DNA from 2 places in the Nocardiopsis sp. MT53 genome. Region 1 is predicted to be linked to the other one. Evidence: predicted binding sites of a transcription regulator. Region 1 holds the regulator's gene; the other holds the start of a gene.
The links. The regulator HrcA, encoded in region 1, represses chaperone genes, less so after heat shock. The targets are predictions, from matches to a motif close to TTGGCACTCTCNNNNNGAGAGTGCCAA.
Positions count from the first base shown of each region.

Region 2: a site for HrcA is predicted at 1,677-1,703, ahead of K1J57_RS13645 (FmdB family zinc ribbon protein). Genes of this name have one in related genera too.

Region 1 is NZ_CP080599.1:280,784-284,336, forward strand. Features, by position in the region: gene dnaJ (molecular chaperone DnaJ) at 1-1,056, opposite strand, end outside; gene hrcA (heat-inducible transcriptional repressor HrcA) at 1,061-2,074, opposite strand; gene K1J57_RS01235 (DUF3097 domain-containing protein) at 2,215-3,045, shown strand.
Region 2 is NZ_CP080599.1:3,055,053-3,058,605, reverse strand. Features, by position in the region: gene galU (UTP--glucose-1-phosphate uridylyltransferase GalU) at 1-801, opposite strand, end outside; gene K1J57_RS13650 (5-formyltetrahydrofolate cyclo-ligase) at 940-1,548, shown strand; gene K1J57_RS13645 (FmdB family zinc ribbon protein) at 1,721-2,062, shown strand; gene K1J57_RS13640 (SAF domain-containing protein) at 2,442-3,095, shown strand; gene mscL (large conductance mechanosensitive channel protein MscL) at 3,262-3,553, shown strand, end outside.

The sequences.
Region 1 (3,553 bases):
GCGCAGCTCGGCGAGCTTGCGCAGCAGCCCCTCCTGCTCCTCGTCGAGCTTGCCCGGGGTCTCCACGTCGACGCGGATGCGCAGGTCGCCCCGGCCTCCGCCGTCGAGGTGGGTGACGCCCTTGTTGGGCAGGGTGATGACGTGGCCGGAGTTGGTGCCCGGGCGCAGGTCGATGTTCTCGGTGCCGTCGAGGGTCTCGAAGGCGAAGGAGGCGCCCAGCGCGGCCGCCGTCATGGGGACGGTGACCGTGCAGTGCAGGTCGTCGCCGCGCCGCTCGAAGGTGGGGTGCGGCCGCTGGACGATCTCCAGGATGATGTCGCCGCGCGGGCCGCCGTTGGGGCCGACCTCGCCCTCGCCGGCGAGCTGGATGCGGGTGCCGTCGTCGACGCCCGCGGGGATCTTGACGGTGCGGGTGACCTTCTCTCGCACCCGGCCCTCGCCCGCGCAGTCGGGGCAGGGGTCGGGGATGACCGAGCCCTGGCCGCCGCACTGGGGGCAGGGGCGGGAGGTCATGACCTGTCCGAGGAAGGAGCGGGTGACCTGGGAGACCTCGCCCTGACCGTGGCACATGTCACAGGTGGTGCGGTGGGTGCCGGCGGCCGTCCCCTCGCCCTGGCAGGTGGCGCACAGGATGGCGGTGGGGAAGGTGATCTCCTTGGTGACGCCGAACGCGGTCTCGGCCAGGTCCAGCTCGACGCGGATCTTGATGCTGCGCCCGCGCCGGACGCGCTCGCGGGGACCGCGCCCGCCCGCCTGGCCGCCGCCGAAGAAGGCGTTCATGATGTCGTCGAACGGGAACCCGGCGGCGCCGCCGAAGCCGCCCGCGCCGCCCCCGCCCGGGGCGAAGGGGTCCTGGCCCATGTCGAACATCCGGCGCTTGTTCTCGTCGGAGAGGACCTCGTAGGCCTGGGTCACCTCCTTGAAGCGCTCCTGGGTGGCGGGGTCCGGGTTGATGTCCGGGTGCAGCTCGCGCGCGAGCCTGCGGTACGCCTTCTTGATCTCGTCCTTGGAAGCGTCGCGACGCACACCGAGGACCTGGTAATAGTCTCTGGCCACTGAGTTACTGTCCTGCCAAAATCTGTCCGACATACCGAGCAACGGCGCGTACCGCCCCCATCGTCCCGGGGTAGTCCATCCGGGTGGGTCCCACGACACCGATCTTGGCGAGCGACTGGTTTCCCACACCGTAGTCGGCCGACACGACCGAGGTGGACCGCAGCCCCTCGTGGAAGTTCTCCGCGCCGATGCGCACCGTGAGCATCGACGGGTCCTTCGCCTCACCCAGCAAACGGATGAGGACCATGTTCTCTTCCAACGCCTCCAGGACGTCCCTCAGGCTGGCGGCGAAATCGACGGCCGCGAGGTTGGCCGTGCCCGCGAGGACCAGCTTCTCCTCGTGGCGTTCGACCAGGCTCTCCAGCAGTACGGACAGGACGGACGCCGCCATGGCGCGGTTCTCCTCGGGAACCTGCTGGGGCAGGTCCTCGACCGCGCCGGGGACCTCCGCGAGGTGCAGGCCGGCGGTGGCCCGGATGAGCATGCCGCGCAGGTCGGCGACCGCGTCGGCGTCGACCTCGCCCAGGCCGTCGATGACGCGCTGCTCGACCCGGCCGGTGTCGGTGATGACCACCAGCATGAGCCGCTGGCCCGCGAGGGGCACCAGCTCGACGTGCTGGACGGAGGAGCGGGTCAGCGACGGGTACTGGACGATCGCCACCTGGCGGGTGAGCTGCGCGAGCAGCCGGACCGTGCGGGCGACGATCTCGTCGAGGTCGACGGCGCCGTTGAGGAACGACTCGATGGCGCGGCGCTCCGCGGCCGAGAGGGGCTTGACCGAGGACAGGCGGTCGACGAAGAGCCGGTACCCCTTGTCCGTGGGCACGCGCCCGGCACTGGTGTGGGGCTGGGTGATGTACCCGTCCTCTTCCAGCGCGACCATGTCGTTGCGGATGGTGGCCGGGGAGACCCCGAGCCGATGGCGGTCGGCGAGGGCCTTGGACCCCACCGGTTCGTTGGTGCTGACGAAGTCCTCGACGACGGCACGCAGGACCGCGAGCTTGCGCTCATCCAGCAACTCGCCACCTCCTGGCACTCGATGGTCCTCAGTGCTAATTCTATGCCCGGACGCAAACCCCGGCCGCTCCGCGGGCGGGTGCGGCGCCGGCGCGGCGCCTTCCCCGCCGGCGGGGGGCGCCGTCTGTAGACTGCACCACCGTGGCTACCAAGGGAACCGGCCGGTACGGCCGCGATGTGCTGGCCTCGGCGCGCAACCGACCCGAGCGGAGGGTCCGCGAGGTCCCGCTCGACCGCGACCTCGTGGTGGAGGACGCCGGGGAGGCGTTCTGCGGCGCGGTGGTCGGCTGGGACAAGGCGACCGTGACCCTGGAGGACCGGTACGGGCGGCGCCGGGTGTTCGCACTGGAACCGGCCGCCTTCCTGGTGGACGGCGAGCCGGTGACCCTGGTGCGGCCGTCCGCCGCGCCGCGGGGGCCGCTGCGCAGCGCCTCCGGCTCGGTCGCCGTCCAGGGCCTGAGGGCGCGCACGGCCCGGGAGGGCCGGATCTACGTCGAGGGCGCCCACGACGCGGAGCTGGTCGAGAAGGTGTGGGGGCACGACCTGCGCGTGGAGGGGGTGGCCGTCGAGTTCCTGGAGGGGGTCGACGACCTGCCCGCGATCGTGGCGGAGTTCACCCCCGGCCCGGGGCGGCGCCTGGGGGTCCTGGTGGACCACCTGGTGCCGGGGTCGAAGGAGTCGCGGATCGCCGAGCGGGTGCGGGGCGGGGACGTCCTGGTGGCGGGCCACCCCTACGTCGACGTGTGGCAGGCGGTGCGGCCGGCCGCGCTGGGCATCCGCGCCTGGCCCGAGGTGCCCAGGGGGGTCCCCTGGAAGGAGGGGGTCCTGGAGGCGCTGGGCTGGCGGATGAGCACGGGTGAGGCGTGGCGCCGGATCCTGGGTTCGGTGCGAACCTATGCTGACCTGGAACCGGCCCTGTCGGGTCGGGTGGAGGAACTCATCGATTTCGTCACCGGCCCGCACGGACCGTGACCCCCCTTGCGCCTAGGATTCAGACCGGACACGAGGCCGGTTTCTGCCTCCGGTCGTCGGTACGGCCCGGTAGACACGAGATAGCGCCCCTCACCAGCGGAGCCGAGGAAGAGCATGAGCGAGACCCCGACGAATCCCCCGTCCCCGGAGGACCCGAACCAGGGCCCGCCCTCCGGCGAGCAGCCGCAGGCGCCGTCCCCCTACTCCCCGGAGTACGGTGAGCAGCGGGGGCAGGAGCAGTACGGCGCGCAGCCGTCCGGCGGGTACCCCGCCCACGGCCCCTCGGGAGAGCAGCCGGGGTACGCGCAGCCCTCCGGCTCCCAGCCCGGGTACGGCCAGTACGGCCAGCCCTCCGGCGGACAGCCCGGCCACGGGCAGTACGGCGGGCAGCCCTCCGGCGAGCAGCCGGGCCACGCGCAGCCCTCCGGCTCCCAGCCCGGATACGGGCAGTACGGCCAGCCCTCGGGCGGACAGCCGGGGTACGGACAGTACGGCGGGCAGCCGCAGT
Region 2 (3,553 bases), 2.8 Mb from region 1:
GCGGTGGCCGCGGAACAGGACGCCGTGGACCACACCGCCGTCCTCGGGCTTGCGGCGGGCCAGCTCGCGCAGGGCGTCGGTGAGCTGGATCTCGCCGCCCCGGCCGGGCGGGGTCTCGTGCAGCACCGGGAAGACCGCCGGGTCGCAGATGTAGCGGCCGATGATCGCCCAGCGGCTGGGCGCCTGCTCCGGGGCGGGCTTCTCCACAAGGTCGGTCACCACGACGACGTCGTCCTCGTCGGTGGCCTCGATGCCCGCGCAGCCGTAGAGGGAGACCTGCTCGGGCTCGACCTCCATGAGCGCGACCACGCTGCCGCCGTGCTTGGCGCGGACCTCGATCATGCGGCGCAGCAGCTCGGCGGACTCGATGAGGTCGTCGCCGAGCAGGACCGCGAACGGGTTGTCGCCCACGTGCGCCTCCGCGCACAGCACCGCGTGCCCCAGGCCGCGCGGCTCCCCCTGGCGGACGTAGTGGACCTGCGCCAGGTTGCTGGGCTCGCGGACCGAGCGCAGCCGCTCGGCGTCGCCCTTGGACTCCAGCGCCTCCTCCAGCTCGTAGGCCCGGTCGAAGTGGTCCTCGATGGAGCGCTTGTTGCGGCCCGTGATCATGAGGACGTCGTTCAGGTCGGCGGCGACCGCCTCCTCCAGGACGTACTGGATCGCGGGCTTGTCCACGATCGGGAGCATCTCCTTGGGGGTGGCCTTGGTGGCCGGGAGGAAGCGGGTCCCCAGACCGGCCGCGGGTACGACCGCCTTGGTCACGGGGGCGGGATCGGGGTTTGGCAGGTCGCTGGGATTCATGTCGGCACTCTAGGACAGTCTCCGGCCGTCCACGATGCACCCCGGTGTTCCGGGTGTCGAGAAGTTCCGGTTGTTTCGGGTCCGGGTAGGGCGAAAGCCACCCGCCGTTCACCGGCGGCGCGCTGACAGACTGGCCGCATGGACGAGACGACACGGTCGGAGAAGCGGCGCATGCGGCGGGAGGTCCTGGCGGCGCGCCGGGCGATGGACCCCGGGGAGCGCGAACGCGCCGGGTCGGCCGTGCGCGACACCCTCACCGCGCTGCCGTGGCTGGCCATGAGCGGGACCGTGGCCTGCTACTACTCGGTGGGCACCGAGCCGGACACCCGCAGGCTCGTCACGGCGCTGTGGAAGCGGGGCACGTACGTGCTGCTGCCGGTCTTCCTGCCCGACGGGAACCTGGACTGGGCGGCCTACGACGGCCCCCAGAGCCTGGAGCCCGCCGGGCACGGGCTGCTGGAGCCCACCGGGCGCCGCTACGGGACCGGGGCCCTGGCCACCGCGGACGCCGTGGTGTGCCCGGCGCTGGCCGTGGACCGCTCCGGCGGGCGGCTGGGCCGGGGCGCCGGGTGCTACGACCGGGCGCTGTCGCTGCGCGGGCCGAACTGCCCGGCGATCGCCGTGGTGTACGACGGCGAGTTCGTGGACGCGGTGCCCCGCGAGGAGCACGACCTCCGGGTGGACGCGGTGGTGACCCCCGGCGGCCTGCACGTGTTCGGGTCCGGCGTGTGGCCGGACCGCCGGTAGCCGCCGCCGGGCGGCGGGATTAAGCGGGCGCCGGAGGGCGTTGACAGGGAGGATCGCGCTCCGGTCGGCGACGACGCCCGCGACCGGTGTCCCCACTGTCACGTCCCCGGTCGTCGAGCGCGTACTATTTAGCAGTCAACGGGCGAGAGTGCCAGCAAGGAGGACCCGAACAGTGCCTACGTACCAGTACGCGTGCACCGAGTGCGGCGCCCAGATGGAGGTCGTGCAGAGCTTCAGTGACGACGCCCTGACCGTCTGCCCCGAGTGCGAGGGCCGACTGCGCAAGGTCTACTCGGCCGTGGGCATCGTCTTCAAGGGCTCCGGCTTCTACCGCACCGACAGCGGCAAGACCTCCAACAGCTCTTCCCTGACCGGCTCCAGCGCCACCACCGCCCCCGCCTCCGGCAAGGCCGAGTCCACGGGTTCGGAGTCCTCCTCGTCGTCCTCCTCCGCCAAGAGCGAGAGCACGAGCGGCAGCACCGCCACCGCGACCACCGCCGCGACCGGCGGCTGAGGTCGCCGGCCGTTGACCGAACTCCTCCGCGCCGCCGAGTGACTCGGCGGCGCGCGGTGCGTCCGGCCCCGATCGCCTCCGAACCTCCTTCGGCCGTGACCGCGCCGCGGTCCGCGTCGGCCGACCGCTCCGAAGCCCCCTCCGCCCCCACCCCTGCCGGAATCGCTCCGAAGCCGCTACCGGGAACGCCGTGGGCGGTTCCGGAGGCCGCTTCGACCCCGTACCGGCCGGGATCGCTCCAGGGCCCTGGCGGAACGACCCGGCCTTCTCCGGCCGCCCCTGGGCGCGCGGGGCAGGGATGTGGCAGGGGCCCGGAAGAGGCGGAAAAGGGCCTGTGGACAACCCGTCCGGGCGGGTCCGGCGGACTTATTTTGGGGGCATGACCGAGCCCCCTCGCCCTCCCTACCGGCACCGCGGCGCGCTCACCCGCTTCGTGGACCGGCACCGGCGGACCCTCGCCGCCCTGCTGACCGTCGCCGCGCTGACCGCCGCCGTCCTGGCGGTGCGCCCACCGCCGCCCGCCACCGTCGAGGTCCTGGTGGCCGCCCGGGACCTGGACGCCTCCGGGCCGCTGGCCGCCGGCGACCTCGCGCCCGCCTCCCTGCCCACGGCCCTCGCCCCGCGGGGCGCCCTGGAGCCGGACGCCGCGACCGCGGGCCGGTCCCTCAACGCCCCCGTCCGCCGCGGGGAGGTCGTCACCGACGCCCGGCTGGCCGACCCGCCCGCCCTGCCCTACGGCGACGGCCTGGTCGCCGTGCCCGTGCGGGTCGCCGACCCCGGGGCGGTGGCGCTGCTCTCCCCCGGCGACCGGGTGGACGTACTGGCGGCGCGGGGCCGCGACGAGTTCGCCCCCGCCCGCGCCGGACCGGCCGCGGAAGTGGTCGAGGGCCGCCCGGTGCTGGCCGTGCCGTCCGAGAGCGACCACGGCGGCGAGGGCGGCGCACTGATCCTCATCGCGGCCAGCCCACAGGAGGCCAGGGAACTGGCCGGGCACGCCGTCGACTCCCGGCTTTCCATCACCATCCGCGGCTGACCGCTGACCTTGCGTCCATCACCATCCGCAGTTGACCACTGACCTTTTGTGGTGAAAGCTGGCCGGGCGCCCCGCCCGCCTCGTCCCGTGCCCCCGGCGCGTGCGGCCACGGACCCCCGGCGGGGGCGCGTTCCGCACAGCAAACGAGACACGTAGGGCTTTTGCCATGGATGGATTCAAGAAGTTCCTGCTCCAGGGGAACCTGGTGCAGCTCGCGGTGGCGGTCGTGATCGGCACGGTCTTCGCCAACCTGGTCACCGCGTTCACGGAAGGGTTCATCACCCCGCTGATCGGCATCTTCGGCGGGATCCCCACCTTCAGCGACCTCTACTTCGAGATCAACGGCAGCCGCTTCCTGTACGGCGCGTTCATCGACGCGGCGATCTCGTTCCTGCTCACCGCGTCGATCGTCTACTTCTTCGTGGTGCTGCCGGTCGCCAAGCTGATGGAGCGCTACG